Streptosporangium sp. NBC_01755: one gene and its partner. Each later gene encodes a partner of the first gene's protein in a complex. Links are inferred from orthologs where the notes say so. Each region holds a gene or a part of one and is shown in the gene's direction. Other genes may lie near its edges.

Region 1 (15,210 bases):
CGCCGAGGGTCTGGTAGAGGCCGAAGCCGCCCAGGGTGAGCGTGCCCAGCAGGCCCGCGAGCAGCTGCCCGGCTGGGAGGCCCATGTCGGGTGGCTCGTCCTTGGCCGTCTTGTCCTGGCGGGGCGGGTGCGGGGCGGGGGGCTCTTCGGGTTCCTGCCACGGTTCTTCGTCCGGGGGCGGGGTCTCGGGGGTGTTGGCGGTCATCATGCGCCTCCGGCGATGATGAGGGTGGCCACGAAGATCCACAGGTGGTGCCAGCTCTGGTCAAGAGCATGGGATCCAGATCCGAGGTGGCCGGCGCCGAGCTGGTAGAAGTCCTGCTTGCCGAGCTGGGTGGCGAGGCGTTGCAGGGGGGTGCGGCGGTCGGCCCAGTAGTGGCTCGCTGCGTCGATGAGCAGGGCGATGGCGACGGCGGCCGGGTTGAGGTGGAGTCCGGTGATGAGCGCTACCGCGGCCAGGGCGATGAGTTTGGTGGCGGGGAGGGTGGCGACGTGCTTGGCGCAGGCCCAGCGGCCGGCCCAGCCGGGGGCGCCCTTCGCGCAGGCTTGGCCGTGGGTTTGCACCCAGTGATCGCCGAAGGAGTGCGCGGCGAACAGGGCGGCGAACGCTGCGGCGAACGTGACGGCGGCGGCGAGGGTCTCAGCGGTCACGCCGCACCGCCCACTGCGCCGCTTCCAACGGTCGCGCCGTTCAGTACCGCCGGCTCCTCCGATGGCGACTCCTCCAGGGAACGGGCGGGGATCCGCTTGGAGGCGGCAGGAGAGACCGGCGGCCCGCTGTTGGGGAAGACCCAGCCCTTCGCCGAGAGTTCCTCCCGGACCTCCACCACCCGGTCGTAACCCCAGCTCTTGGAGAACCCGAACTCATCGCCAACGGCGAGTGCGGTGGGAACGACCTTGCGACGCCTGATGGACTCCCTGACGAAGTCGCGGGCGTGGTCATTGTCCTGCTCAGAGGGCTTCTTTGTTTCCTTCGCTGTTCCCGCTTCCGTTCCCGTTTCATGCCCCTCAGTGGCCGGTTCCGGAGACCACTGGCCAGGGTCGAGCGGCGGAACGAACGGGGTGAAGCGCGCCATAAACCGAGCGATGTTCTGCCGTGCTTCCGTTCCCTTCGGGTCCTCGCCGTCGAGGTCGTGGTAGACCGCCGCGAGGTGGGTGAGCGTCAGCTTCAGCGCGTCTGCCTGAACGGCGATCAGCGCACGCTCGGCCTCCCGGATCGCTTCCTGAGCGTTCCCCGCCGTGTTCCTCGACCGGACGACCGCCAACGCCACCTCTGGGGACTGCACGCCCTCGGCGACGCCGTACTTGAACGCCTCCCACGTCTCGGCCCGCAGGGACGGGATGACCCATCGCAGCAGCGGGAAGCGGAGCGGTCTCTGCTCCAGCAGGCCCTGTTCGCGCATGCTCTCCCAGTGCCGCCATTGGGAGTAGATCTGCCACAGCACCGGCGACAGGACGGAGGCGGCACCGAACACGCCGGCGAAGTCCTGGGTCTCGGTCAGGCCGGAGTTGTGGCTGTAGTTGAAGAGGCCGACGCCGATGCCGATGACGTAGGACAGCAGGCGCAGGCCGTACGCACTGAACCCCTTGATCATCTTGTCGTGGGCGAGGTAGCCGACGTTCACCGCCACCGACTCGACCACGACGGCCAGCGGCACAGCCTGCCACCACTCCCAGCTCAGGCCGTACATCAGGGCGAGGATCTGGCCGAGGACGGCGGCGGCGTTGACGCCGATGTTCGCAGAGGCCAGGACGACGGCGAGGCTGACGCGGCTACGGAAGTGGCGCCGCCTGGTCTTGCGCTTCTCGGTCTCCTGCTCGGCCAGGCGGCCTTGCTCGGCGGTGAGCTGGGAGCGGACCTTGAGCTTTTCCTGCTCGGCTTCAAGGTGCTCCAGTTCCCGCTGGTCGCGGGCGCGCTGCGCTTCGATGCTGGCGCGGGCGGCCAGCTGCTCGGCGGCGGCCTTGTCCGCAGCGCGCTCAGCGCGGCTCCGCAGCAGGCGCCGGGGCATCACGCGCCCCTGCTCTGCTTGGCGAGTTCGGCGTCGTAGGCGCGTCTCATGCTGGGTGCCTCACCGTCGGGCCATCTGGCAGGCACCTGCTGGAGGGTGCGGCTGTGCAGGAGGGGGAGGCTGTCCAGGTCCGGACTGGTGGGCGCAGAGGGGGCGGTCGTGCCGCTAACGTGCTTCATTGGTTCGGGCTCCAGTGAGGTTGGGGCGTCGTGCCAGGTAGAAGCCCCGCCCGGTTGCCGCCGGGTGGGGTCTTCTGCGTTCAGGGGGTGAGCGGGTTGGTGGGGTCGTCGATTAGGGTTGGCATGTCGGGGTCTGCCAGCCAGTTCAGGCACTCCTGCAGGAGCTCGTCGGCTGTCTTACTGAGTGGTCGCGGGGGGACCTCGCCGGGGCGGGTGGTGCTCCACTCGCCGTCCTGCCCCGCCCGGTAGACGACGACGGCGTCCGGGTCGTGCTCGAACAGCAGCTGGACTCTGCGCAGCCGACGGGCGAGGCTTTCGGCGTGGGCCTCGGCGATCGGGCTCGTCTCCACCCGCGGCTGGCCGCGACTGGGTGTCCACTGCACGCCGTACTCGATGGCATCGGTGGGTGCTGTGCTGGCGGGGTCGGTCACGGTTCTCCTCGGATGGGCGGGGTCGTGTGGGTGGCCTCGCACCCCTCCGTGCGAGGCCACCGCCCTCCGAGAGCAGGCGCGCTGCCCTTGGAGGGGTTGTGCACCGGCCGCCACCACCCTTTGACAGGGGCGGCCGGGAGATCATGAGGGCGGAGTGTGCGGGCCGTAGGCAGTACCCATGAACACGTTCTTCTGGCACTGACCCGGGCCAAGAGCGCCTTCCCGGGTGCCCCAGAAGTGGCCGACGTACAGGGACCACATCCGCTCCAGAGGCAGCCCGCACTTCTGGCAGGTGAACCCGGGAGGACGGGAGGGCGGCTCGGGAGGGGGTGCTGTCACGGCGGCCAGGCTTCCCGCCAGGTGGCCAAGATGGAGGAGACGATGGCGGCGCGGATCTGCGGGGAGTCGGGGTGGCCGGTACGCCAGTCCCGAGGTTTGGGGCACTGCTCCGATGCGGATTCGGCGGGTGCGCTGCTCATACTGGCGCGACCTGCCGGACGTGCAGCTCAGCCCACGCTTTGTGTCCATTTCGGGTGCCGCCGGAGCCGTAGCGGTCAGCGAGGGCCGACACCAGCCGATGCGCCCCTGGATCTGCGAGCGCGCCGGGCACGGGCGTATTGGCGTCGTGGATCTCGAAACGGACGTGGCTGAGGTCGACGGCCGTGATGAAGCTGATGTTGCCGTCGAGGGGGGTACGGGTGAGTGCGTCCGCGAAGAGGGCCCGAACGACCTGCTCGGCGTCGTCGACACGATCAGGCTGGCATTGCTTAACGACAGTACGGGCGTGTTGCACGGCTGCGTCGATGCTGCCAGGTAGCGCGGGGTAGTCCTGAGTGAAGGTCGGCATGGGTCACCACCAAGGGAGAGCAATCCGGCTATCCGGCTCGCTATTCGTATAGCCAGCTTGCAAGCCGGATATCCGGCTGTCAAGCTGGGTGGGTGGATCAGCCCCGTTATCTTCGACTCGCCGCGCTCATTCGGCGACAAATCGTCACCGGCGAACTTGCCGCAGGGACCCGCCTACCCGCGCGCCAAGACCTGGCCGCCGAGCACGGCGTCGCCGAGGGCGTGGTACGCGAGGCGATCCGCCAACTCGCCCAGGAGGGACACGTCGTGTCCCGGCCAGGCGCAGGCGTATTCGTCCGCGAACGGCCAACCGCCCGACGGATCGTCCGCTCCTGGTACCGCGAACGCCGGGCAGGGTCTCCGTTCGCCGCCGCGCTACTGGAGCAGGGGAGCCGTGGTGGCTGGATGTACGAATCGGCCACCATCCAGGCGCCGCCAGAGGTGCGAACGCGCCTCGCCCTCGATGAACCCTCCGGCGACGCCTCCGATGTCATGCACACCCGGTACGTATTCACCGGCGACGATCAGCCGTGGATGCTGTCGGACTCCTATGAGCCGCTATCCCTCACCAAAGGCACGATCGCCGCATTCCCTGAAGATGGCCCACTGGCCGGGCGGGGAGTCACTCACCGCATGGCCGAGATCGGCGTCCTCGTCGACGACTGGGTGGAGGACGTCACGGCGAGGCCGGCCGCGCCCGGCGAGGCGAAGGCGCTGGGGATAGCGCCGGGATCCATTGTGCTGACGGTCGCGCGGACCTATCTCGCCGATGGTCGACCGGTCGAGGTTGCCGACATCGTGATCCCGGCGGAGACGTCAGTGCTCGGCTACTCCGGCCCGGTAGGTGATCGGGTGGAGGAGTGGGCTGACATCTCTGCGAGGTGAGTTTTAGCGGGCCAGGGCTCATCGCCGATATCGGCGGTGGGCCCTTTTGCGTGTTCGGATCAGATGGTCGTTATGACTCTGGTACTGACAAGCGTTCAAGCGCTTATAGTCACGTACGTAGGTGCTGACCTGCGCCTATACCCTCAAGATCGTGATTGATCATGGCTCCTACACACCGGTCTTCAGACAGCTCGCGGACATCCTGCGCGACCGGGTGGCTGAGCTTGGTCCCGGGGCGAAGTTGCCATCCGAGACGGACCTGATGCAGGAGTTCGGGCTCGCTCGGATCACGGTCCGTGCGGCGATGAAGGAGCTCCGAGCCGAGGGGCTGATCTCCACCACACGCCGCCGAGGGTCCTACGTTCGCGACGAGGAGCGGGTGCCCATGGACATCACAGGGCCGGCTGACGTAAGCGCGCGAATGCCAACGCCAGAAGAGCGGGCGAAATTCAATATGCCGGAAGGAGTGCCACTGCTCATCGTGGAACACGAGGGCGGTGAGACGGAGCTCCTGCCCGCGGATCGGATCATCTTGAAGATCCTTGGCCGGGACTGATCCTCTCCAGAGACAGGCCCTCCCGGCGGCTTGAACGCCGGGAGGGCCGCCTCGGCTCGGCCCTGCAAATCCCTGCTGCAGCACCGCGCCTCCGGGGGCCGACTGGTGATCCTTCCCCCGCATGGGGAGGCCAGGCCAGAGATGCGGCTGCCCGTATCTCAAGATAATGCGAGTCCTACGTACGTCTTGCAATGACATTCCTGCCGCGTGGGGCTTTTCCCCTGATTTTCATAGGAAAGGCCGCCCCGCCGGCTCCCTGCGAGGGCGGGACGGCCCCGTCTTGATGACGCGCTTCGGTACGTCTTTGGTTTACACGCTGGGCGGATGTCTGTGGGTACTGTTTGCGGGCGTTTCTGTTCAAGGTGGTGACGAGTCCCGACGTTCAACAGATGATCACAACTCTGATCAACCGAGCGCTGACCGTGGCGGGATGATCCTCCGGGTGGCGGTGCCCCTCTCGCGCCGGACCAGGGGGTCGGTGACCGCGGAGACAGCCGCGGTGCTGCCCGCCCTCCTGGTCGTGCTGGGAGCCGGGCTTTGGGCGGTGGCAGCGGTCGAGGCGCAGCTGGAGTGTGTGGACGCGGCCCGGGCCGGGGCTCGGGCCGCGTCACGCGGCGAGTCGCTTGAGCGGGTCCGAGGCAGCGCTCTGTCCGCGGCTCCCGCGGGCGCGACTGTCACGGTGACCCGGAGTGCGGAGGTGGCACGGGTGGAGGTGTCGGTGAACGTCAGGCCTCGCTGGGGCGCCTCGCTCCCGGGCGTCACCGTTCACGCGAGTGCCGCCTCCGTCACCGAGCCAGGGCTGGAGTTGGTAGGCCCGTGACTCCTTCGCTCCCCGGGGAGGGGGGCTTCTCGTCAAGCCGCTTTTGCGGCTTCGCGGGGGACAAGCCCTGCCCGCAGGACATGGATGACGGTGGGGCCGAGCGGGGGTCGGCCACCATCTGGACGGTCGGGCTCATGGCGTTGCTCTTCGCGGTCGCGGCGGCGGTCATGGTCGCGGGCACGGCTCGGGTCGCGCGTCACCGAGCGCAGAGTGCCGCCGACCTGAGCGCGCTCACCGCCGCTCGGCTGGCCTTCGCGGACCCGGACCGGAGCTGCGCGAGGGCCTCCCTGCTCGCCGCGGACAACGGGGTCAGGGTCACCCGCTGTTCTGTGGGAAATGACGGCATCGCGGAGATCGAGGTGACCATGGACGTTTCACTCCTCTTGAAAGGAGAGGTGGCGATCAACGCCAGGGCACGTGCCGGCCCTGTCCACATCGCTGATTCAGGCCGGTGACGGAAGGGATGGACGCACACCGGGAATCCGATGGGAGCCGACCGGAAAGCGGTGAAAGTACAGCTCCGGTCCGCTGCCGGTGTGTTCCACGGCCCTCACAGCTGCGGCTCGTCGGAGGAGAGCAGGACGGCCAGCAGGCGGAGGGCTCCGGCCTTGTCGAGAGGTTCGTTGCCGTTGCCGCACTTGGGGGACTGGATGCACGAGGGGCAGCCGCGCTGGCACTCGCACGAGGCGATGGCCTCGCGGGTGGCCGTGAGCCAGTCACGCGCGCGGGCGTGACCGCGCTCGGCGAAGCCGGCACCGCCCTCGTGACCGTCGTAGACGAAGACGGTGAGCAGCCCGGTGTCGGGGTGGAGTTCGGTGGAGACGCCGCCGATGTCCCAGCGGTCGCAGGTCGCGAAGAGCGGCAGCAGGCCGATGGAGGCGTGCTCGGCCGCGTGCGCGGCGCCGCCGAGGTCCAGGCCGTCCTCGATCAGGGGGATGATCGCCGAGGTGGGCAGCGTCCACCAGACGGCGCGGGTCCTCAGTGTGCGCGGGGGCAGGTCCAGGGGTTCTTCTCCCATGAGCGCACCGCCCTGGGTTCCGCGCTTGAGATAGGCCACGACCTGGCTGGTCACCTCCACCGAGCCGAAGTGGAGCTCTCCGGGACCGAGAGGATGCGAGCTGAAGGACTCGATGACCGAGATATCGGTGACATCCCTGGCGAAGGTCGTGTAGTCGGGTGTTCCGGCCTCGACCAGCGCGACCCCCGCCTCCAGGTCGAGTTCGGCCACCAGGAACGTCTCTCCCTGGTGCACGTAGACGGCGCCGGTGTGCACGGCGGAGTGAGCAGAGGGCTCGTCCACGGTGCCGAGCAGCCGTCCGGTGGACATCTCGACGACCTGGACCGGTGCGGCGCCCGCCCCCCGGATGTCGGCGAGGTCGGTGGCGCGTCCCCTGCTGGTCCAGAACCAGCCCGCGGCGCGCTCCCTGAGCAGCCCGTCACCGACCAGATCCGCGAGCACCTCCTTGCTGGCCGGGCCGAAGATGTCGATGTCGTCGTGGGTCAGCGGGATCTCGGCGGCCGCCGCGCACAGGTGAGGGCCCAGCACGTACGGGTTGCCGGGATCGAGCACGATCGTCTCCACGGGCCTGCCGAACAGGGCTTCGGGATGGTGGACGAGATAGGTGTCCAGGGGGTCGTCCCTGGCGATCAGCACCGCCAGCGCGTCCTGCCCGTCCCGTCCGGCCCGCCCTGCCTGCTGCCAGAGTGACGCGCGGGTTCCCGGCCACCCCGCGATGAGCACGGCGTCCAGCCCGGAGACGTCGACGCCGAGTTCCAGGGCGTTGGTCGTCGCCAGGCCGAGCAGCTCACCTGAGCGCAGTGCCTTTTCCAGTTCTCTGCGATCCTCGGCCAGGTATCCCGCCCGGTAGGCCGCCACCTTGTCGGGCAGGTCCGCGGGCGCGCTCCCGTCGGCCACCAGGTCGCCGAGCCTGGCCCGTGTGGTGAGGGCCACGGACTCGGCGGCCCGCCGGGAGCGGACGAAGGCCAGGGTCCGCACGTCGGAGACGACGAGGTCGGCCAGGAGGTCAGCGCTCTCGGCGGTCGCGGGGCGGCGGACGGGTGCCCCGCCCTCGCCCCGCAGGTCGGTCAGGGGCGGTTCCCACAGTGCGAAGGTGGTCGAGCCTCGGGGAGAGGCGTCCGTGGTCACCTCGGCCATCTGGAGGCCCGTCAGGCGCCTCGCGAAGGTCCCGGGCTCGCTGGCCGTCGCCGAGGAGAGCAGGAAGGTCGGTCGCGAGCCGTAGCGCGCGCAGATCCGGCGCAGGCGGCGCAGGATCTGGGCGACGTGGGAGCCGAACACGCCCCGATAGCCGTGGCACTCGTCCACGACGACCATCCGGAGCCGCCGCCAGAAGGCCGACCACTGGGCGTGACGGGGCAGCAGGCCGCGATGGAGCATGTCCGGGTTGGTGAGGACGTAGTTGGCATGCCTGCGTACCCAGGTCCTCTCCTCGAAGGAGGTGTCGCCGTCGTAGGTGGCGGCACGGAGTTCGGGCGGGTCGAGTTCGCGCAGCGCGCGGAGCTGGTCGGCGGCCAGAGCCTTGCTGGGGGACAGGTAGAGGATCGTGCCGCCGTCAAGCGTCGCGGAAAGCGCCGGGACCAGGTAGGAGAGGGATTTGCCCGAGGCGGTCCCGGTGGAGATGATCACGTTTTGGCCACGGTGGGCCAGCTCGGCGGCCTCGGCCTGATGGGGCCACAGGCCGGAAACGCCGTGGTTCGCCCAGCGCGTAACCAATCGCTGGTCAACCCAGTCCGGCCATCGGGTCTCACCGGCCTGACGTGCGGGAACGTGCTCAACGTGGGTGACACGTTCGCGACGTGAGGGAACATCGAGCAGGCGATTGAGGGCGGTACCCGCTCGGAGGGACGAGGATGAGGGCGGGGTCACTGGTTTCAGTCTCACATCTGTGGGCAGAGTCGCCGGGAATCGTGATTTCGTATAGACACTGAGCGTACGCATGGTTGAATGCCGCGCGTCGGGGCTTGTCGTCCGGGGGTCATCCGGTCCCAGGAGGGCATGCTCGAATCGGTACTTTCGCAGGCAAGGCGCTGGAGGATCTGTGGATCTGAAGTTGGACCACCATTCCGAGGACCGTCTCACCATCGTTGAGGTCGAGGGTGAGATTGATGTCTACACCGCGCCCAGATTGCGTGAGCTCTTGATCGACCTGGTCAACAAGGGGAATTTCCACCTGCTCGTCAACATGGAGAAGGTCGACTTCCTTGACTCCACGGGCCTTGGTGTCCTGGTCGGCGGGCTCAAGCGAGTTAGGGCGCATGATGGCTCACTGGAGCTTGTCTGCACTCAGGAGCGCATCCTGAAGATTTTCCGGATCACCGGGCTGACGAAGGTCTTCGGTATCTACGCCTCGGTCGACGAGGCCAAGGAAGCTCACGGTCGAGACAAGTAGTCGTGGCTACCGTTGAACTGACGTTCAGTGCTCTCCCCGCGCATGTGCGGACGGCACGTCTGGTCGCCACGGCGATCGCCAGGCGCACCGGTGTGCAGGAGTCGTTGCTGGATGAGGTAAGGCTCGCTGTCGGTGAGGCGTGCTCTCGGGCCGTGGAGGCACACCGCCTCCACTGTCCGGGAGAGCCGATCCGTATCGAGCTACGTGATGACCTGGGGCGCTTCGAGGTGACCGTCACCGACTCCGCCCCCAGTGATGAGCTGGAGCACGATCGCGGCCTCCTGGGGCTCGACGATCCGTTCGAGCAACTTCCCGATGACCTGATGTCCGGCTTCGGCATCGCGGTCATCGCGGGGTTGGCCGACGACGTTCAGGTCTACCCGAGCCAGAAGGGCATGTGCATCCGCATGAGCTGGCCGGCGGCGACGAACGGTCTGTCTCCGGCCTGACAGAAGACTTTGACAGCCGGGCGTGTCCACGTGGACACGCCCGGCTGTTCGTCATGGGGCACCCGGTTTCGGATGGAACATAATCGCGATACACCTCAGCTGAAATCGAGTGGAAACAGGGGCTGGTGGGGTAGGTGTGACAGGCGAAATGCCGTTATAAGCAGGCCGGTCGGTAAAAGGTGCTGGACTCGGCGTCAATTGTCCGTGGGCAGAGGCTTCATATCCGCGTCCTTGCTGCGTAGACTCCCGGAACCGGCCAAGGTTTATCCTTCGGAGCGGCCCGCACGCGAGCCGCCCTCCGTGGGGGTCTGCAACTGGAAGCGGCACTGCCAACCATCCCGGATGTGCGCCGCCTCGCTCGTCTAACACCCATAGCAGCGCACTCCGGGCAGGACGTGTTCCCGTCTTGCCAAGGAGAGTCGGATGTCTGTGCTCCATCTCGCCGCTGTCGAAGAGCCAGCGGTATCCCTGAGTGGCTACCACTTCAACATCGTGATCGTGGTCGCCGTCGTGGCCCTGCTCGCACTCGCCGTCGCCGGCACACTGGTGCGGGAGGTGCTGGCCGCCGGCCAAGGCACCGAACGTATGCAGAACATCGCGCGAGCCGTCCAGGAAGGGGCTTCCGCGTACCTTACGCGGCAGTTCCGGACGCTCGCGCTGTTCGTCGTCCTGATCCCGTTCCTGCTGTACCTCCTCCCGGCGGAGACGACCGGCGTGAGGATCGGCAGATCGGCTTTCTTCGTTGTCGGCGCGTTGTTCTCCGCGCTGACCGGATTCATCGGCATGTGGCTGGCGGTCCGCGGCAACGTCCGCGTCGCCGCCGCCGCCCGCGAGTCGGGTGAAAAGGTCGCGATGCGGATCGCCTTCCGCACCGGCGGCGTGGCCGGAATGATCACCGTTGGCCTGGGCCTTCTCGGCGCGGCCGTGGTGGTGATCACCTACGGGGGCAACGCCCCGGCCGTGCTGGAGGGCTTCGGCTTCGGTGCCGCGCTGCTCGCGATGTTCATGCGAGTCGGCGGCGGCATCTTCACCAAGGCCGCCGACGTCGGCGCCGACCTGGTCGGCAAGGTCGAGCAGGGCATTCCCGAGGACGACCCGCGCAACGCCGCCACCATCGCCGACAACGTGGGCGACAACGTGGGCGACTGCGCGGGCATGGCCGCCGACCTGTTCGAGTCCTACGCGGTCATGCTCGTCGCCAGCCTGATCCTGGGCAAGGTGGCCTTCGGCGTCGAGGGACTGGTGTTCCCGCTGATCGTGCCGATGATCGGTGTGATCACGGCGATCATCGGTATCTTCGTCACCGCACCGCGCGCCGGCGACCGCAACGCGATGGCCGCGATCAACCGGGGTTTCTTCATCTCGGCGGCCATCTCGGCCGTCCTCGTCGCCGTCGCGGCCTACCTCTACCTGCCGGAGAGCTTCTCCGGACTGTCCGGTGTGAGCCCGGAGATCGCCGCGATCACCTCGGACCCGCGCCTGATCGCGATCGGGGCGGTGCTCATCGGCCTGGTGCTGGCAAGCGCCATCCAGATCCTCACCGGCTACTTCACCGAGACGAACCGCCGTCCGGTGCGGGACATCGGAGAGAGCTCCCGCACCGGTCCCGCCACGGTCATCCTGTCCGGCATCAGCGTCGGCCTGGAGTCGGCCGTCTACTCCGCGCTGATCATCGGAGCCGCCGTCTACGGGGCGTTCCTGCTGGGCTTCGGCAACGTCACCGTCGCGCTGTTCGCCGTGGCGCTGGCGGGTACGGGCCTGCTGACCACGGTCGGCGTGATCGTGTCGATGGACACCTTCGGCCCTGTCTCCGACAACGCCCAGGGCATCGCCGAGATGTCCGGCGACGTCGAGGGCGAGGGCGCCCAGGTCCTCACCTCGCTGGACGCCGTCGGAAACACCACCAAGGCCATTACCAAGGGCATCGCGATCGCCACGGCCGTGCTCGCCGCGACCGCGCTGTTCGGCGCGTTCCGTACGGCGGTCGAGGGCGAGCTGGTCAAGGCGAGCGCGTCCGCCAAGGAGGCGCTGGGCTCCTTCAGCACGTTCAGCCTGAGCGTCGACTCCCCGAACGTGCTGGTCGGCCTGATCATCGGCGCCGCGGTGGTGTTCATGTTCTCCGGCCTTGCGATCATGGCGGTCGGCCGCGCGGCCGGCCGGGTGGTCTTCGAGGTGCGCGAGCAGTTCCGCACCAAGCCGGGGATCATGGCCGGTACGGAGCTGCCCGACTACGGCAGGGTGGTGGACATCTGCACCCGCGACTCGCTGCGGGAGCTGGCCACGCCAGGTCTGCTGGCGGTGCTGACCCCGATCGCCGTCGGTTTCGCCCTCGGCTACGCGCCGCTCGGCGCGTTCCTGGCCGGTGCCATCGCGTGCGGCACGCTCATGGCGGTGTTCCTGGCCAACTCCGGCGGTGCCTGGGACAACGCCAAGAAGCTGGTCGAGGACGGTCACCACGGCGGCAAGGGCTCTCCGGCCCACGAGGCCACCATCATCGGTGACACCGTCGGTGACCCGTTCAAGGACACCGCCGGACCGGCGATCAACCCGCTCCTCAAGGTGATGAACCTGGTGGCTCTGCTGGTGGCCCCGGCCGTGGTGGCCTACGCCGACAACCCGGTGCTGCGCATCGGCATCACGGTGGTCGCGGTCGGCATCGTCGTCGCCGCGGTCGTCATCTCCAAGCGTCGTTCGGCGGGCATCGCCCCGACGGAGGAGAACAACACCGACCGCGAGCCGGAGCAGGTCTCCAGCTGAGCAAGGTTTGACGAAGGGGTGCACGGGCCGCGTGCACCCCTTTCGCATGTGCGGGCCCTCCTGGTGGGAAACTGGCCGGTATGGAACAGCAGCCCTCCGGAGGCAGAACACTCGTCCTCATCCTGCTGGCGATGGCCGCGGTGTTCGCGGTGATCGTGGGCCTCGCCATGTGGGCTTCGAGATGACGGCGCGCACGCTCGTCGTCCTGCGCCACGCCAAGGCGGTCAGCGCCGCCGGTCTCGCCGATCGCGAGCGTCCCCTAAGCAAGGACGGCGAGCACGACGCTCACAAGGTGGCTAAGGCCCTCGCCGGCCTGGATCTCCGCCCCGACCTGGTGGTCTGCTCGCCGTCGGTGCGGACCCGGCAGACCGCCGGCCTGGCCCTTCCCGATGCGGACGTCCTTTTCGAACCGGCCATCTACGAGGCCTACCCCGACGAGTTGCTGACGCTGATTCGACGGAGTGATCCGCAGGTGCGCACGCTGGTCCTGGTCGGGCACAACCCCGGCGTCCAGGAGCTGGTCAGGGAGCTCACCAAAGGTGACGACGACACCGGGTTCTCGCCCGGGGCGTTCGCCGTCATCGAGGTGGACGGCGAGTGGGCGGAGCTCGACGCCGGCCGGGTGGTCGCCCGGTGGAGCCCGAAGGGGCACTGAGGCCCGGCCCGGTCGAGGAACACCGGCCACGCAGAGCCACGCAAGCCGACGCAGAGCCACGCAAGCCGACGCAGAGCCACGCAAGCCAGCAAACCGCTGCAGAGCCGCGCAAGCCGCTGCAAAGTCACGCAGAGCCGCGCAGGCTACACAGGTCGCGCAGGCCATGCGGAGCCGCACAGGCAGTACCGAGGTGCGACGAAGGCACGGGTGAAGGCCCCGGGGAGCCTGACAGCGCACTCGGGGGCACGGGGCGCACAGGGCACTCGGGGGCGCTCGGGGGTGCTCGGGGGTGCTCGGGGGTGCTCGGGGGTGCTCGGGGGTGCCCGGGGCACTCGGGGAGGCGTGCCAGGTGTCCGTCTCCTGGGATTGGGGGTGGCATGCGGAGGATCGCCGACGCGCTGCGCGCCGACTTTCGGCCCTCCGGGCGTCCTAACTGGGGGTACGGCCTGCTGTGCATGCTGGTCGTCTCCCTCCCGTTGCTGCTCGGCGTCCTCCTCGGTCACCTCCAGGAGGGCGCCTCGGCGGCTCTGGGCGGCTATCTGACGCTCTTCGGTGATGCCCCCGGACAGCCGTACGGTGACCGGGTCAGAAGGTTGCTGGTCACCACGGCCACCGTCACGCTCGGCGCCGGACTCGGCGCGCTCATCCATCCCCACCCGTGGCCGATCGCCGCCGTGGTGGTCGGCCTGGTCGCGGCGGCGGCCATTTACTGGCGGGCGCTGGGCATACCCGCGATTCTCTCCGTGACCCTGACCTACTTCGCGTCTTCCACAACGGGCGTTCTGTTCCACATGGGGGCCTCGGCCTGCGGTGGCCTGCTGGCCGTGCTGCTGGTCATGGTGATCTGGCCGTTACGCCGCCTCCAGCCGCTTCGCAAGGCGGTGGAGGAGGCCGGTACGGCGCTCGCCGACCTCCTGGCCGCCGGAGGGCGGGCACCGCTCGCGGACGAGAGCTGGGAGTCGTTGCGCCGCCGGGCCGACACCGCGCTGAAGGACCTGGACAGGGCGCTCTCCCGCTACCGGGTCTCCCAGGAGGAGGACGGGTCGTCGGAGCGGCTCCCGGCCACGCTGACTCGCATCTTCCAGCAGACGATCGCGCTGCGCGTGCTGCGCGCGGCGGCCATGGAGGCGGGGATCGGGACGGAGTGGACCCGGGAACTGGACGAGGCGGTCGGGATGCTGGCCCGCGCGCTGCGAGAGGCGGTACTGCTCGGCGGCTCGGCCGGGATGCCGGGGGCGCTGGCCGCCGTCGGGCGGTTCGCCGACAGGGTGGAGGAGATCCGAAGGGGCGCCCGCGCGGGTGAGGTGCCGCTGCCCGGGGCCGCGCTGCTGGGGCAGGTGAGCCGGTGCGTGGACCGGATCGCGATGGCGGTGCGCTCGGTGGAGCGGCAGGCGGCCGAGGGTGTCGAGGTGGGGCCGCGCCTGCCGAGGTTCGTACGGTCCGGAAAACCGGTGATCACGGCCGGTTACCACCCGGTCCGGGTGGGCCTGGCGGTGACCGTGGCCATGGTGCTGATGCTGGTGATCCACGAGCACTATGCCAAGTGGTTCGTGGTGACCGTGGCCGTCAGTCTTCGCCCGACCTATCGCGACACGGTGGATCGGGTGCTGCTGCGGGTGCTGGGTACGGCCGTGGGCGCGGTGGCCGGGGCGGCGGTGCTGGCGGTCGCTCCGGGTCATCTGTATCTGACGTTGTTCATCTCTGTCTGCGCGGCGCTGGGCTTCGCGCTGCGCGGGTACAGCTATGGGTACTGGATGATCCTCGCCACACCGCTCTCGCTGATGCTGGCCGACTTCGCCCTTTCGCTCGACTGGGGTGCGGCCGCGGCCAGGGTGGTGCTCACGATCATGGGTGGCGTGCTGGCGCTGCTCTTCGCCCGGCTGCTGTGGCCCAGGGGGCACCGGGCCAGGCTGACCGCCCAGATCGCGGAGATGCTCGATCGGCACGCCGCGCTGGTGCGGTCACTGATCGACCAGGACCCCGAGGAGGTGAACGCCCGGATCTCCTCGGCGTCCGATGCCGCCGGGCGGCTCGCCGACTCACTCGACAGGCTGGACAAGGAACCGGGCGGCGGTGCGCCGCGACGCCTGCGGGATTCGGTGACGGCGGCCGGGCGGCTGCGGGACAACGCGCTCGCGCTGTTCGCGATACCGCCACCCGGGAACGAGCCCGGGCCCGCGATGACGGTCCTCGACCTGGTCGCCGACCGGTTGGAG
Region 2 (15,256 bases), 3.2 Mb from region 1 along the record:
CTGGATCGGCGACCGCACCTGGCCCTGGGCCATCGTCGACGAGGCCTACCAGATGCGTTCGGACAAGCTGCTGCGCATCGCCTCGCTGTTCGAGCGGTCGTTGTTCGTGGGCGACCCCGGCCAGCTCGACCCGTTCTCGATCGTGGACGGAGACCGCTGGGCGGGCCTGTCGTGGGACCCGGTGCAGAGCGCGGTCTCGGTGCTGCTGCGGCACAACCCCGACCTGCCGGTGCACCGGCTGCCGGTCTCCTGGCGGCTGCCCGCCTCGGCCGCGCCCGTGGTCTCCGAGGCGTTCTATCCCTTCACCGGATTCCGCGCGGGGACGGGCCCCGCCGACCGGTCGCTGGAGTTCACGGTGAACGGCATGCGCACCCCTTTCGACCTGGCGCTGGAGGAGGCGGCCGCGTCAGGCTGGGCCCTGTACGAGCTGCCCAGCCGCCACACGGTGCGCACCGACGCGGAAGCCGTACTGGCGACCGCGGGCCTGGCGACGCGGTTGCTCCAGCGGAGTCCGGTCGCGCACTCCGAGCGCGGCGGCCACCCCGTCACGGCCGGCCGGATCGCCATCGGCGCCGCACACCGCGACCAGGTGGCCGCGATCAGGGCCGCCGGGGTACCGCCGGAGATCACGGTGGATACCGCCAACCGCCTGCAGGGCCGGGAGTACGACGTGACGATCGTGCTCCATCCCCTCTCCGGGCGCCGCGACGCCACCGCGTTCCACCTGGAGTCGGGGCGGCTGTGCGTGCTCGCCTCCCGGCACCGCCACGCCTGCGTCGTGGTGGCCAGGGCGGGCATTCCCGAACTGCTGGACGCCCACCCGTCGGCCGAACCGGTCCAGCTCGGCGTGCCGGTGAAGTTCCCCGACGGCTGGGAGGCCAACCAGGCGGTCCTGGCCCACCTCTCCAAGCACCGGGTGACTCCTGACGACTGACCTCCCACCGGTGATCGCCTTCCGGCGCTGCTCCGGCGCCGCTGAGAGCGCCTTCCCCGCTCGATGGCACCGTGCGGTGCGGGACCGTGCGGTGCCGTATCGCACGGCTCAGATCGTGCGCCGCCAGACGTCGATGGCCAGCACCTGGCGCATGCCCACCGAGAGGTAGAGGTCGAGGGCGGGCGTGCTGTTGTTGGCGTCGACGTGCAGGTAGGTGCCGACCCGCCCGCGCCGGGCGTCGTCGGCGAACGCCCGGCGCAGCATGAACCGGCCCAGGCCGCGGCCCCTGAAGGCGGGGAGCACCGCCAGCCGGCGCACATAGCCGCAGTTCTCGTCGCCGAGGAAGGCGTTGGTCCCCAGCAGCATCGCCACGGGCTCGCCGTCGAGGCGGGCTACCACCAGTTGCGACCAGTCGGTGTTGACCGAGGAGCTCAGCTCGTCGTACCACTCGTCATAGTCCTTCGGGGCGAACCCGAAGTGGTCGGCGAAGCCGGCCTGCTCCACGGCGTGGCCCTGGCGGCGCACCTCCTCGGCGAGCCCGTCGTGCAGGGTCATCCCGGCCGGCAGGTCAGGACTGCCGACCGGCCCGGTGTGGTCGGCGCGGAGCCGGATGAAGCTGGTGGCGGCGCTGAAACCACGGGCGGCGGCGACGGCGCGCTTGCCGCTGTCCTCGCGGTAGAGGCCGATGTCCACCACGGCCCGGTCGTGGCCCAGCTCGGCGGCGATCTGCCTGGCCCGCTCGGTCACGGTGTCCCAGAGCGGGCCGGTCAGCTCCGGCGCGCCGGGGTGCACGACGACGTCGACGTCGACGTTGTCGCTGGCGCCCTTGCGGCAGGCCCAGGCCCAGGCCACCAGGCGCCCGCTCTCGTCGTGGACGAGCCAGCCGTCGGACTCCACGTCGAAGGCGGAGTCGTTCAGCTGGTCGGCGACATCGTCGAGGGTCATGTCGGCCTTGCCGATCACCTGGGTGTCGCAGAGCGAGATCAGCTCGTGGATCTCGTGGGCGTCGGCGGCGGAAGGCCGCCGGGTGAGGTACCCGGCGGCGGGGATGGTCGTCTTCATGCCCCTCATCGTGACGGGGGCGGGTTGGGAATCGCTGGGTCGGAGCTTGGGACCGGTTGCCGGCATCCTCCCCACGTCTGAAGGCGGGGGTCCGCGCCCAGGATCTCTGATCAGTCGAGCACCGGGACCTGAGCCTCGGCCTCCTCGGTGCTCTCGGGGCCGCCGCGCAGCGGGATCTCCTTGATGAAGGCCGCCAGCAGCGGGACCAGGACGGCGAAAAGGATCGCCCACCAGAAGACACCGGAGATGGAGTCGGCCAGCGACTCCAGGAAGCCGATCCGCACTCCCTCGGGCAGCTCGTGCAGGGCTGCCGGGTTGAACTGGGCGCCGCCGGAGGCGAGCTGCTCGCCCGCGGCGCCCAGCTTGCTCTCCAGGTTGGTGCTGAGGTGGTTGTTGAAGATCGCGCCGAACAGCGAGACGCCGAACGAGCCGCCGATGGAGCGGAAGAAGGTCGAGGCGCTGCTGGCGACGCCGAGGTCCTTCTGCTCGACGCTGTTCTGGGCGATCAGCATGGTGGTCTGCATCAGGAAGCCCATGCCGATGCCGAGCACCGCGATGAACAGGCCGGTCTGCCAGGCGGGCGTGTGGACGTCCATCAGGGAGAGCAGCCACATGGCGATCGCCATGACCGCGCCGCCGAGGACCGGGTAGATCTTGTACTTGCCCGTCCGGGTGATGGCGCGGCCGACGAAGAGTGAGATCGCCATGGAGGTGCCCATCATCGGGAGCAGCAGCAGGCCGGAGTTGGTGGCCGTGGCCCCCTGGACCGTCTGCTGGAACAGCGGCAGGAAGTTGATGGCGCCGAACATGGCGAAGCCGAGCAGGAAGCCCACGCCCGAGATCAGGCTGAAGTTGCGGTCGCGGAAGACGTTGAGCGGCATGATGGGCTCGGCGGCGCGGCGCTCCACCGGGATGAACAGCGCCAGCGTGACGGCGGCGAGGACCGCCAGGCCGAGGATCTGCGGCGAGTTCCACTCGTAGTCGTTGCCGCCCCAGGTGGTGATGAGGACCAGTGCGGTGATGCCGACGGAGAGCAGGGCGGCGCCGAGCCAGTCGATGCGGTGCTCGTTGCGGTATCTGGGCAGCTTCAGCTTGATCGCCAGCAGGGCCAGGGCGACGAACCCGATGGGCAGGTTCACGTAGAAGGCCCAGCGCCAGTCGAGGTGGTCGGTGATGAATCCGCCGACGAGCGGGCCGGCGATCATGGCCAGTGACATCACGGCGGCCATGATGCCCTGGTACTGGCCGCGCTCGCGGGGCGGGACGAGGTCGCCGATGATGGCCATGGCGTTGACCATCAGGCCGCCCGCGCCGAGGCCCTGGAACGCGCGGAACGCGATGAGCTGCGTCATCCCGTCGGACGGGCCGCCGAGCATCTCCGAGCCCGCCATGCCGCAGAGCACGGAGCCGATCATGAAGATGACGATGGAGGCGAGGAAGATGTTCTTCCTGCCGTACAGGTCACCGATCTTGCCCCAGATGGGGGTCGAGACGGTGGCACCGAGCACGTAGGCGGTCACCACCCAGGACAGGTGCGTCAGCCCGCCGAGCTCGCCGACGATGCGGGGCATGGCGGTGCCGACGATCATGTTGTCGAGCATGGCCAGCACCATCGCGAGCATCAGACCCGGTAGCACTACCATGACCTCACGGCGCCGCGCCGGTACGGCCGCGGTCTCCTTCACTTCGCCCCCTATGAAAAGATCTTACTTACCTGCCGACCGGCTAGTGTCGGATATGCTGGAAATGTAGGCCGCTTACTTGTCGGCCGTCAAGCTGATTTCTCGGTAAGGGAACCATGAGGGAACACGCCGATACCCGGACGCGCATTCAGGACGTCGCCCTGACTCTTTTCGTCGAGCAGGGCTACGAGGCCACCTCGCTCCGCGAGATAGCCGAGGCCCTCGGCGTGACCAAGGCGGCCCTCTACTACCACTTCAAGACCAAGGACGACATCGTCGCCAGCCTGGCCGAAGGCCGGGTGCGCGCGGTCGAGGAGCTGATCGCCTGGGCCTCGTCCCAGCCGCGCACCGACGAGACGAGACGCGAGCTGATCCGCCGCTACTCCGACGACCTGCACCGGGACCGGCACCACGAGATCATGCGGTTCTTCGAGCGCAACCAGACCTCGCTCAAGAACCATCCGACGATGGAGAAGACCCGCCACCGGATGCTGGACCTGCTCAACTTCCTCGTCGAGCCGGACGACCCCACCGCCACCCGGCTGAAAAACTCGATGGCCCTGTTCGCGCTGCACGCCGCGTGGTTCCTCCTCAGGGACGAGACGATCTCCGACGAGGAGCGCCGGGCCGCCGCCCTGGAGGTCGCGCTCGACCTCGTCCGGCGGTGAGCGTGCTCATCGACCCGCCCAACTGGCCGGGTCCGCACGGTCTGTTCTGGTCGCACCTGGTCAGCGACAGCTCGACCAGGGAGCTGCACGCCTTCGCGGAGCTGCTGGGCGTGCCGCCCCGGGCGTTCGACCGCGACCACTACGACGTTCCCGAGACCTTCTACGAGCGGGCCGTCGCGCTGGGCGCCGAGGCCGTCTCCTCACGCGAGCTCATCACCCGGCTCATCGGCTCCGGCCTCCGCCGCCGCAAGGTTCGTCCTGGAATCAGTAGCTCTCGCATAGATTCCCGAGCCCCGGGCATGACGCCCCCCTGAAGACATCACCGCATGTCACAAAGGGGATGACATGCTGAACGGCAAGACGATCGCCTTCCTCGTGGCCCCGGAGGACCTCGCGCCCGGCTGTTCTCTGCCGCCATGCCAGGTTTTCCCGTCCACGGAACTTCGCCGTGCCTTTCCGGTATCCAAAGTCACGATCACCCGCCCCCGGTTAGGACAGGACGTGCGGGGCAAGCCTTTAGGGATCGGCTGTGAAAGGAGGGCACCGTGGAGGCCACGATCGCGTTGCGTCTGCCGCGTGACGCTGCCAGCGTTCCCGTGATCAGGCAACTTCTCGACGCCTCGCTCCGCGCCCTTGGCGTGGTGCCCCAGATTCGCGAGGACATCCAGCTCATGCTCTCGGAGGCGTGTTCCAACGTCATCCAGCACGCCACCCCCAGCGACGACTACACGGTCAGCACCGAGCTGTCCGGGGACCGTTGTGTGATCAAGGTGGTGGACACGGGCGACGGCTTCGACTTCTCAGGCCCCGTCTCTCCCGCCCTCACCTCCGAACACGGCCGGGGCCTGCTGATCATGCGCGCCCTGGCAGACGACATCCGTTTCGTCGGCAGGAAGGAGCGGGGCTCGATCGTCTGCCTGGAGAAGGCCCTGCGCTTCGTCAAGGGTGCCCCGGGCCTGTCACTGCTCCTCAACGAGGAGCTTCAGCTCCAGCAGGGCGTCCCGGAGATAGTCGGTGACGGCCCAGACGTCGGGAACCATCTCCCGGCAGGCGATCACGCCGACGTCAAGTGAGCCGTCGTAGGAGAAGACCGTGATGTTGAGGCCGCCACTGGCGTCGGTCACCACCGAGACCGGGTGGTACGACAGCAGCCGGGCACCGCTCACGTAGAGAGGGAGCTGCGGGCCGGGCACGTTGGAGATCATCACGTTGATCGGACCCGCACTGTCGGCGAAGAGGTTGAAGGCAGCACGGGAGGCCAGGCCGGTCAGCGCGGAGGGCATTATGTCGCTGAGCTCCTGGATCCAGCTGACCGGGGCGAGCGACGAGCGATCCTTGATCAGCCGCATCGCGTCCCGTACCGCCAGCAGCCGTTCCAGCGGATCGGCGACCTGCGTCGCCAACGTGGTGATCATGATGGTGACCTGGTTGCCCACCCGCCGGTCACCGGGGACGCGGAGCGAGAACGGCACCCCCGCGACGAGAGGCTGCTCGGGCAGCGCGTCGTGCTTGAGCAGCCACTGGCGCAGCGCCCCGGCGCACAGGGCCATCACCACGTCGTTCACCGTGACGCCGAGGGCGTTCTTGACCAGCTTGACGTCCTCCAGCGGCAGGGCGGCGTAGGCGAACCTGCGGTGCGCGCTGATCCGGCCGCTGAAGGGGGTACGCGGGACGGTCATCCTGGGCATGGCGGGCACCTCCGCGGTACCTGACAGGCGGTTGGCCAGCTGCCGGGTGACCCGCGAGACCAGCCCGGCCCCGGGCACCTGGGAGATCAGGGGGATCTCGTCCAGGTGCGGGACGGCGTTGATCAGGAACCGTACCGTGTTGGCCGGGTTGACCACCGCCTTGGCGATCCCCCTGGCGACCATCTCCCGCGTGTCGATCCGCTCCTCGGGCTCGGCCGCGGGCGCCATCTCGACCTCGGCGGGCTCGGGGGAGGTGTCCAGCAGGCTGGCCAGCACGTCGGCGCCGGTGACGCCGTCGACCGCGGCGTGGTGGACCTTCGTGTAGAGGGCCGTACGGTCTCCGGCCAGACCGTGGATCAGATACATCTCCCAGAGCGGCCGCCGCCGGTCGAGGCAGCGGGCGTGCAGCCTGGCCACCTGCTCACCCAGCTGCTCGTCGCTGCCCGGGGCCGGCAGCGCGATCTCGCGCACGTGGTAGTCGAGGTCGATCCTGGAGTCCTCGGTCCAGTACGGATGGTCCAGGCCGAAGGGGACCGAGACGAGCCTCATCCGGAAGGGTGCGGCCAGGTGGAGCCGCCGGGCCAGCAGCGAGACCAGGTCGCTCCGCGACAGCCTGCCCGACAGGATCGCGAGCCCCCCTATGTTCGCGACGTTCGTCGAGGTCTCGAAATTCAGGAACTGCGTGTCCACCGCACTGAGCTGCCGCATCGTCTACCTCCGGGAAGTCGTTCTTCCATCCTGCTCCCGTGAGGTCACCAGAGCCAGCGCCGCGAGGGCGACGAGGACGGCCACGGACACGATGACCAACGACAGCGGGATGAGCATGAGCACGATGACGAGGGTCATGATCTCGCTGATCAACTGGGACATCGCAGAGCTGTGCCCGGATTGTCCAGCCGTTACACCGTATTCCACCGACCGAGCTTCAGCGCGAGATGGAGTTCTAACCTGTGGGTTCCGTTCTTGAGGTTGCGGCCGGCCAGCTGCTCGATTCTGGTGAGACGGTAATAGAGGCTGGTTCGGTGCAGGTGGAGCAGCCGGGCGGTCTCCTGTGCGTCTCCCCCGCTGTCCAGGTAGGTCTCCAGGGTGACGACGAGCGCCGGATGCTCTCGCAGAGCGTCGAGCGGACCGCCGACCGAGCCGGGAGCGCCTGGTGGACCGGCGACCGGCTCGGCGAGCAGCCGGTAGACACCCAGATCCGGCCAGTGTGCGACCGGCCGCAGCGCCGGTTCCGCCGCCGCCGCCCTGGCCGCGGTGAGCGCCTCCTCGTGTGCCCGTACGGCTGACTCCAGCCCTGGGTGCAGCGCGCTGACCCCGGCGCCGGCGCGGGTCCGCGCGGCCAGCCGCTCCCCCAGCGCCGTCACGTCCTCGCCACGGTTGAGCAGTAGCACGGCGTGCCGGTCCAGGATCGTGAAGGCCGGCGACCGGCGCGTCTTGGCCAGCTCCGCGCCGACCGCCTCACGCAGGGAAGCCGGGTCGCCCCGCAACGCCAGGACACGCAACGGCCCCTCCCCGAGCACGCCGGCCGCACGCCGCACACCGATCTCACCGGTGAGCAGCTGGCTCAGGGTGTGGGAGCTGCCGCCGTCGTCGAGCAGGGCCGCGATCGCGGCGGCGTCGCGCACGGCCCTGTCCTGCTCCTGCGGGTTCAGCGGGCCCGGGCCCTCGATGATCCACAGGTAGCCGACACGGCGGTCCTGGTGGAGCAGTGGCACGCAGAGCCGGGCCGCCATGCCCAGCGCGGGATTCTCCGGAACCCTGACCGGCTCTCGGGTCGAGGCCGCCCCGTGCGCCTCCTGCCAGGCCCCCACCGCCACGGGAACCGACCGTGACAGAATGGCGTGGGCTCTGACCTGGTCGACCTCCCCGTGGTGAGCGCTGTGCGCGACGACCCGACCCTCCAGATCGTCGACGGACATGCCCCTGCCCACGGTCGCGGCCAGCGCCTCCAGCAGATCCTGAACATCATCCGCGATCACGCGCTAATCCTACAGATGTAGGAAGTATCTCCACTGGCGGAACGATGACTCCCTCCGGCACGGGCCGTAGCGTCACAGTATTCGTTTCGGAGGGGTCCACCTCGTGAGAGCCGCCTGACAACCCTGTGAAAGGAATCTTGTGCAGGAGCGCAGCCGCGTCGCCCCGTGGGCGCCGCCCCAGGCACAGCCGCGCCTGGCCGAACTCGAAGCCGAGGTGTCGGGGCTGGACCTGGAGGCGGTGACCAGACTGGTCGACGCGGTGCTGGCCGAGCACCGCGGCCGCCTCGACGAGGACGGCGTGGTCCTGTACGCGGGCACCAACACGATGAGCGAGCGTGCCAGGGCCGCCCACGAGATCTCCCTGGGCTGCCGTCCTTCGATGGGCTGGCCGGGGGACAAACACCAGACCGGCCTGGAGGAGCTGGACGTGCTGGAGGTGCTGGTCCCGCTCCAGATCGCGGCGCTGATGGGCGGTGAGTTCGCCGAGGTGCGGCTACAGAGCGCCACACTGGCCAACCTCGCCTGCTACAGCGCGTTCGCCGGCCCCGGCGACACGATCGCGGTGCTGCCGCGGACCGCCGGAGGCCACACCAGCCACCACGCCCACGGCGCCGCCGGGATCCGCGGCCTGCGGGTCGCCGACCTGCCCTACGACGCCGGACGGCTCGACGTCGACCACGCGGCCCTCCCGGCATTCCTGCGCGAGCATCGGCCCGCGCTGGTGGTCCTCGGAGCGAGCCTGATGCTGTTCCCCCACGACGTGGCGCGAGTGCGGGCGGCGTGCGACGAGGTCGATGCCCTGCTGCTCTACGACGCCTCGCACGTGGCGGGGCTGATCGCGGGCGGCCGGTTCCAGCGTCCGCTGGACGAGGGCGCGCATCTGATGACCATGTCCACCTACAAGTCCTTCGGCGGGCCACCGGGCGCGGCCGTCGTGACCCGCGACGAGGATCTCGCCCGGCAGGTGTCGGCGGCGGCCTATCCGGGCCTGACCGCCAACTACGACGCCTCCCGCCTGGCCCCGCTGGCCGTCGTCGCCGCGGAGCACGCCGCGGGAGGTAGCGCGTACGCCGACCGCTGCGTCGCCAACGCCGGGGCGCTGGCCGCCGCGCTGGACGGCGAGGGCTTCGCCGTGATCGCCGCCCATCGGGGCTGGACCGTCTCGCACCACGTGGCGGTGGACGCAGGCGCGTTCGGCGGCGGGGACGAGGCCGCCCGGCTGCTGGCCGAGGGGGGCGTCTATCTCAGCGGCGTCGGCCTGCCCGGCCGACCCGCCGAGGAGCCCAGGCGGGGCCTGCGGATCGGCACCCAGGAGGTGACCCGCCGCGGCTTCGGCCCGGACACCATGGGCGAGGTCGCGACCCTGATGCGCCGCCTGCTCATCGACGGCCATGCCCCCGCGAAGGTTCGCCAGGACGTGGTGGCCCTGCGCCGCGCCACCTCATGATCCCGGACCGGCCCGCTCGACCCCCGGGGGTACGCCCCCTGGCGGGCCGGTCCGCCAAATCTCCTTGAGCGAGCGGGGCGGACGGACCGGGAGAGCCATCGGACGGAGTACCGTCCTGTCATGTGCCGCAGCATCAAGACCCTCCGTGAGCCCTACGCCAGCGACGTGACCGACGACGACATACGAGCCGCCGCACTCCAGTACGTCCGCAAGGTGTCGGGCTTCCGCTCCCCCTCGACGCGCAACGCCGAAGCGTTCGAAAGGGCCGTGGACGCGGTGGCCGCCGCGACCCGGGCCCTGCTCGACGACCTTCCGCTGAAGCAGGTGTCCCAGGACTGACCGGAGACGCCCGCCCGCTCGCCGACGACACGGGACGCGCCATCGGCGAGACCTCGGCACCGGGGCGTCCGTACCGGTTGCCGATCTTCTCCGGCGCCGGTCAGTCGCGCACGTTCGAGGAGCGGAAGAGCCTGCTCGCGAACATGACCACCACGCCCACCAGGCCGATGATCAGAGCCCACTTGAGGAGCGTGAAGAGGAAGCCCAGAACCGAGCCCAGCAGAATGAAGGCGATCACCACGGCCGCCACGATCAGAAGAATTCGTCCCATGCCCTCAACGCTAGGCCTTGGCCGTGCCCGGTGGCAGGCCCGCGAGCCGATGTCAGGGACAAGCCGGGGTTCTCCGTTCCTCGTTTCTCAGGGTTCCTCGTTTCTCAGGGTTCCTCGGTAAGGGCCTCGAATTCTGCCGGGGCCGGATGTCAGGATCCTCTCGATCCATCCACCGAAGAGAACCGGGCCTCCCGTCAACGACCCCCTCCTGAAGGGCCTCGTGGGCGACGACTCCGAGGGTGACCTGCCGGAGGCGCCGGCGCTGGCCGAGCGCATCACCGGCGTGCGGCCGGACGGTTCGAGCGGAGTCGCGACCGCCCACTGCGTGTTCGAGCACTACTGATCCGGCGCGACTCCGAGTGCCGCGGGACCCCCGGCCTTGGACGGGGGTCCCGCGGTTTCGGGCCGGACCGGTGCCGGGGAGTCTCAGCCGAGGGCGGAGCGGCCGCCGACGAGGGGGAGGGTGACCGAGCCGGCGCGGGGGTCGACCGAGACGGCGGTGCCCGGAGGCAGGCGCAGGGTGAAGTCACGGTCGGTGGAGATGAGCACGACACCGATCCGGTGACCGGCCTTGACGACGTAGTCGCCGGGCTGAAGGTCGAAGCGGAAGTCGTAGAGGCGATCCTCGCGCAGCAGTTCGGTCCTGGCGGCGGAGACGCGGTTACGGACGTCGAGCCAGCCCCTCGTGATGATCTTGTAGGGGGCGGTCACCGGGACGTGCTCGGCCAGCCGGGCGCAGCCGGTGTCGCCGGGCACGCCCTGGCCGTAGCAGACCTGGGTGGCACCGTAGGCGACGTCGCCGTAGGCGCGAGCGTCGGTGCCGTAGTCGACGAGCAGCGCCGTCAGATACGGCGAGCGCCCGCCCTTGAAGGCGGCCCGCACCGAGACCTCCGGGGTGCCGGACAGGCGCGCGTCACGGGCCAGCGGACTCGACAGGTAGGCCAGGCGGTTGGGGTCGCTGGTCTCGATGTTCTCGACGAGTTGTTCGGCGCCGCGGGCGCTCTGGTCGACGAAGGACTCGACGGCGCGCGTGGCGGCGGAGTCGGCTGCGGATCCGGCGGCGGCGGCGCGGCCTCGGGGGCGGTCGGCGTCCAGGGTGCCGTTGCGGCCGTCCTGCCCGGCGGCCAGCCGGAGCCGCACGTCGCGGGTGCCCGGAAGCGGCCAGGAGGCGTGCCGCGCCCACTGCCCCGGCCCCGACTCCACGTCCGCCTGCGGCTCGTCCATGATGCCGTTACGCAGGCCGTACAGGTGGAAGTCGAACCAGCGGTGGAGCTGACGCAGCCACTCGGCGTTGCGCCCGGCGAAGGAGAACGGGTTGAAGTGCGCGCCCTGGTGGAGCCAGATCTTACGGGGCACGTTCCGCTGCGCGAGGGCGTCCCACCACTGGACGGCCTGCTTGGTCTTGACGTTCCAGTCGTTGAGGCCGTGCACCAGGAAGACCGCCGCGCGGACCTTGCGCACGTCGTTGAGGTAGTTACGCCGGTCCCAGAAGTCGGAGTAGTCACCGGTGACCCGGTCCTGGTCCTTCTCTATCCGGTCCATGAGCACGCCGCAGACCTGCTGGGCGTTCTGACGGGTCAGGACGTAGCGGGCGAGCACGTCGGCGTCCTCCCCCTGATAGCCCCCGGGTGCCAGCACTCCGCCGTTGGCCCGGTAGTAGTCGTACCAGGAGGAGATGGCCGCGATCGGCACGATCGCCTTGAGGCCCTTGACCCCGGTCGCGGCGACGGCATTGGGCAGTGTGCCGTTGTAGGAGACGCCGATCATGCCGACGTTCCCGGTGGACCAGCCGGCCCTGACCTCGTTGCCCGCCGCGTCGAACCCGCGGGCGCGGCCGTTGAGCCAGTCGATCGCCGCCTTGGGACCCGCGGTCTCGTTGTCCAGGCCGGTCGTGGGACAGCCGGTCGCCCGCCCCGAGCCGAGGTTCTCCACCAGTGCGATCGCATAGCCGCGCGGCACGAAGTAGTTGTCGTAGTAACCGCGGAAGGGCGGAGCGACCGCGCGGCTCGCGTCGAAGCCCTCTCCGAACATCTCGTCGCTCAGGTCGTTGAACTTGTTGCGCCGGTACTCCATGCCCGCGGGGTCGGAGCCGTCGAGGTCCACGACGTGGTTGGGCACGTCGTTGCCGCCCGCGTAGTAAGGGCTGGCCTCCATGATGACCGGAACCCTCAGCCCCGAGTCGGTCTCCTTGGGGCGCATGATGTCGACGGCGACCCGGTCGGGGAGCCCGTCGGCGTCACTGTCGACCCCGGCGACCTCGACGAACACGGTCTCGGTCAGCGCGTCGGCGCGCGAGTAGACCGGCTGGGTCTCGCCGTTCTCCATCAGGGTGGCTGCGGATCGGGTGGCCGCCGCGGGTGACGCGGCGACCGGTAGGACACCGGCCGGCAGGATGACCGCCAGCGCGACGATGATCGTCTTCCATCTGTTCATTGGCGGAAAACTCCCAGAGGGTCGCATAAAATCTGACAACTCCGGTCAATCTCCTGCGAAGCAATCTTGACCTGCAAGATCGAAGATATATCGAATAGGCGACTATCTCGTCTTAAGCACGAGTTCCGGTGTGTATTCGGGGATCGGTCGCCCCCCGGCTCCTCCCACCCGCTCCCCCGGCCGCTCGCGGGATGCCCGTACGCCCGTCGGACACGGCGGACGAGAAGGGCGGACTTCAACCGGAGCCATTCGGGAGGCGTGCGCTCCGCACCTGGTCGACGAGCGTCCGGGAAAACCAGTACCGGCGCCGGGGGCGGGCCTGGCAGGCTGCGCGGATGGAAGTACGGTACATCCCGGATCACTCGGTGCTGTCGGTGGTGGTCGGCTCGCGGGCGTACGGGCTGGAGAGCGAGGATTCCGACGTCGACCTGCGCGGCGTTCACCTGCTGCCGCTGGAGGAGGTGGTCGGCCTGCGGACCGGGGAACTGGAGGAGGCGCGGGACGTCTCCCGCCTTCCCGACACGCGCCGTCGGCGGACGCGGTACACAACCTCGTCGTCCGCGTCCGTCTCTCAACGAGAACCGCGAGGGCCTGACGGCCGCCGGAGCACCGGTATGTGAGCTCCGCGTTCAGAGTCTCGGAGAGGGAGCGAGCGGCACCTGTCGCGGCCGGCGGCCTGTCTCGCCGCCGTGCAGCAGCTCCCACCAGCTCTCCAGCAGGGGGACGTCGGCGGTGTCGACGCGCTCACCCGGGCGGGGGACGGCGAGGCGGACGTCGCGGGCCTTGGCCTCGCGCCAGAGGCGGTCGACCGGCTCGGCCCAGGGGTGCGTGGCCAGGGTGAAGGTCGCCCAGTGGACCGGGAGGAGCAGCCTGCCGCCCAGGTCGAGGTGGGCGTCGACCGCCTCCTCCGGGTTCATGTGGATGTCGGGCCAGGCGGCGTTGTAGGCGCCGATCGGCATGAGCGTGAGGTCGAACGGGCCGTGCGCGGCGCCGATCCCGGCGTAGCCGTCGAAGTATCCGGAGTCGCCGGCGTAGAAGACCTTCCGCTCCCGGCCGGCGATGACCCAGGAGCCCCACAGGGTGACGTCACGCCTGAGGGTGCGACCGGAGAAGTGACGGGCGGCGGTGGCGACGAACCGCAGGCCCGCGACGCTCGCCTCCTCGTCCCAGTCGAGCTCGACGATCCGCGAGGCGGGCACGCCCCACCGCTCCAGATGGGCACCGATCCCCAGCGGCACCAGGAAGGGCGCGGTCTGCAGCGCGAGCAACCCGCGTACCGTCGCGCGGTCGAGGTGGTCGTAGTGATCATGCGAGATCACGATCGCGTCGAGCGGCGGAAGGCCCGCCAGCGGCCCCGGCACCGGGTGCAGGCGCCGCGGACCGACCAGCCGGGTGGGGGAGGCACGCCTGCTCCACACCGGGTCGACGAGCACGCGACGGCCCTCGATCTCCAGCAGCGCGGTGGCGTGACCGTACCAGATGACGCTCAGCCCAGCCGGGGACGGCCCGCCGGCCGGTGAGGTCACCACCGGGACCGGCGTGGCCGGGCGGCGCTCCTCTCGGTTGCGGAGCATGTTCCAGGCGGTCTTCCGCGCGGTCTGCGCCGAGGGCGCGAAGACGCCGGGCGTGGAGTTGCGGAAGAGGCCGTCGTGGAACTGTGGCGAGCGGCGCATCCGCTCCAGCCGCTCCCCCTTGGCCCTGCCCCCGAGTTCCGCGGGGATGTCCTTCAACGCCCATCCGGCGGCGGCCAGTGCCAGCCCGCCCACGAGGAGACGCCCGATCGATCTGCTGCCCGCCATGCGGCCCACGCTCCTGAAGTCGCCAGTGCCTGCAGAACGATCTCGACTCCGCCGCTGTTCCCGTCACCTCCTGAGCGAGACCCACGCCCAGCATCACGAAACCCCCGGGACCAGAGGGCACCGCTGGGATCAAGACATCGCGCGGCGACGCAACCGGTCACTAAAGAAGATGAACAATCCAGAAATATGACGTCATACACTAAAAGTAGCGATCATGTAGTCATGAAGGCACAAATGCCGCGCACTATCATGGAGGCCGAAGCCATCCAGGACGAGCTCAGCGCACTGCTCGACCTGACCGGCCCCGGTCCCCGCAGTCCGGCCAAGGTCGCGGGAGTGGACGTCGTCGGCAAGACCGCCTTCGTCGGCACCTATCCCGAGCCCGCGCCCGAGCGAGGATCGTGGACCGACCTGACGCTGGACGGCGACGTCGTCGGTCGCGTGCTGCGCACCCGGCACGGGGTCAAGCCCGTCTTCGTCTCCACGGGACACCGCGTCGACCTCGCCACGGCCTGCCACAACGTACTCAACCTGACGCCCCGCTACCGCCTTCCCGAGACGACCCGAGCCGCCGACCGCCTCTCACGCGAGGCACTGATCGAAAACTGTCGTCCGGACCTGATTGGATCCGCTCAATACGATGAAATGGGATGAAAGTGAGCGACAACGAGTGGGCCGAGGACATCGACGCGTGGCGCGACACCAACCTGGCGCAAATCCGCCGGCGGCTGGCGAGCGGGTTTGATCCCGGGCAGTGGCTACCGTGGCTGCGCACGACGCCCCTGCACCGGGCCGCTCAGGAGGGTGCCGTCCAGGTGATCGAGCTGCTGCTGGCCTCGGGCGCGAAGGTCGACCCCGTCGACGCCGACGGTGCCACCCCGCTCTGGGAGGCCGTGCGCCACGGCTGGGACGACGCCGTGCGGGTCCTGCTCGCCGCGGGCGCCGACCCCTGGC

What was found.
Region 2: the proteins of OG884_RS19050 (region 1) and OG884_RS33105 are in contact, whole or in part, in a solved structure (PDB 6M36), measured with the Bacillus subtilis proteins. The link is inferred for Streptosporangium sp. NBC_01755 from one-to-one orthologs.

What each region holds. Positions count from the first base shown.
Region 1 is NZ_CP109131.1:3,968,194-3,983,403, forward strand. The notes cover bases 7,759-10,457. They hold OG884_RS19050 (STAS domain-containing protein), read left to right. Parts: upstream 7,759-8,782; coding sequence 8,783-9,133; downstream 9,134-10,457. Other genes in these bases: OG884_RS19045 (DEAD/DEAH box helicase), read right to left, coding at 7,759-8,559; OG884_RS19055 (ATP-binding protein), read left to right, coding at 9,136-9,582; OG884_RS19060 (sodium-translocating pyrophosphatase), read left to right, coding at 10,006-10,457. Also shown: OG884_RS18990 (hypothetical protein), read right to left, coding at 1-208; OG884_RS18995 (transcriptional regulator), read right to left, coding at 205-651; OG884_RS19000 (hypothetical protein), read right to left, coding at 648-2,009; OG884_RS19005 (hypothetical protein), read right to left, coding at 2,009-2,188; OG884_RS19010 (hypothetical protein), read right to left, coding at 2,269-2,619; OG884_RS19015 (hypothetical protein), read right to left, coding at 2,955-3,098; OG884_RS19020 (hypothetical protein), read right to left, coding at 3,095-3,466; OG884_RS19025 (GntR family transcriptional regulator), read left to right, coding at 3,559-4,350; OG884_RS19030 (winged helix-turn-helix domain-containing protein), read left to right, coding at 4,472-4,906; OG884_RS19035 (TadE family type IV pilus minor pilin), read left to right, coding at 5,337-5,726; OG884_RS19040 (Rv3654c family TadE-like protein), read left to right, coding at 5,807-6,181; more of OG884_RS19045, read right to left, coding at 6,277-7,758; more of OG884_RS19060, read left to right, coding at 10,458-12,339; OG884_RS19065 (SixA phosphatase family protein), read left to right, coding at 12,521-12,994; OG884_RS19070 (FUSC family protein), read left to right, coding at 13,372-15,210. UniProt on the Bacillus subtilis protein: Positive regulator of sigma-B activity. Non-phosphorylated RsbV binds to RsbW, preventing its association with sigma-B. When phosphorylated, releases RsbW, which is then free to complex with and inactivate sigma-B.
Region 2 is NZ_CP109131.1:7,157,668-7,172,923, reverse strand. What follows is about bases 3,911-6,655. They hold OG884_RS33105 (ATP-binding protein), read left to right. Parts: upstream 3,911-4,891; coding sequence 4,892-5,419; downstream 5,420-6,655. Other genes in these bases: OG884_RS33100 (WS/DGAT/MGAT family O-acyltransferase), read right to left, coding at 5,306-6,655; OG884_RS33110 (DUF4031 domain-containing protein), read left to right, coding at 4,343-4,660; OG884_RS33115 (TetR/AcrR family transcriptional regulator), read left to right, coding at 3,911-4,346. Also shown: OG884_RS33130 (AAA family ATPase), read left to right, coding at 1-934; OG884_RS33125 (GNAT family N-acetyltransferase), read right to left, coding at 1,043-1,996; OG884_RS33120 (MDR family MFS transporter), read right to left, coding at 2,107-3,681; more of OG884_RS33115, read left to right, coding at 3,795-3,910; more of OG884_RS33100, read right to left, coding at 6,656-6,742; OG884_RS33095 (hypothetical protein), read right to left, coding at 6,746-6,904; OG884_RS33090 (PucR family transcriptional regulator), read right to left, coding at 6,934-8,013; glyA (serine hydroxymethyltransferase), read left to right, coding at 8,153-9,460; OG884_RS33080 (DUF2277 domain-containing protein), read left to right, coding at 9,581-9,799; OG884_RS33075 (hypothetical protein), read right to left, coding at 9,900-10,070; OG884_RS33070 (hypothetical protein), read left to right, coding at 10,291-10,413; OG884_RS33065 (Xaa-Pro dipeptidyl-peptidase), read right to left, coding at 10,497-12,503; OG884_RS33060 (DNA polymerase beta superfamily protein), read left to right, coding at 12,839-13,123; OG884_RS33055 (MBL fold metallo-hydrolase), read right to left, coding at 13,133-14,302; OG884_RS33050 (endonuclease V), read left to right, coding at 14,537-14,956; OG884_RS33045 (ankyrin repeat domain-containing protein), read left to right, coding at 14,953-15,256. UniProt on the Bacillus subtilis protein: Negative regulator of sigma-B activity. Phosphorylates and inactivates its specific antagonist protein, RsbV. Upon phosphorylation of RsbV, RsbW is released and binds to sigma-B, thereby blocking its ability to form an RNA polymerase holoenzyme (E-sigma-B).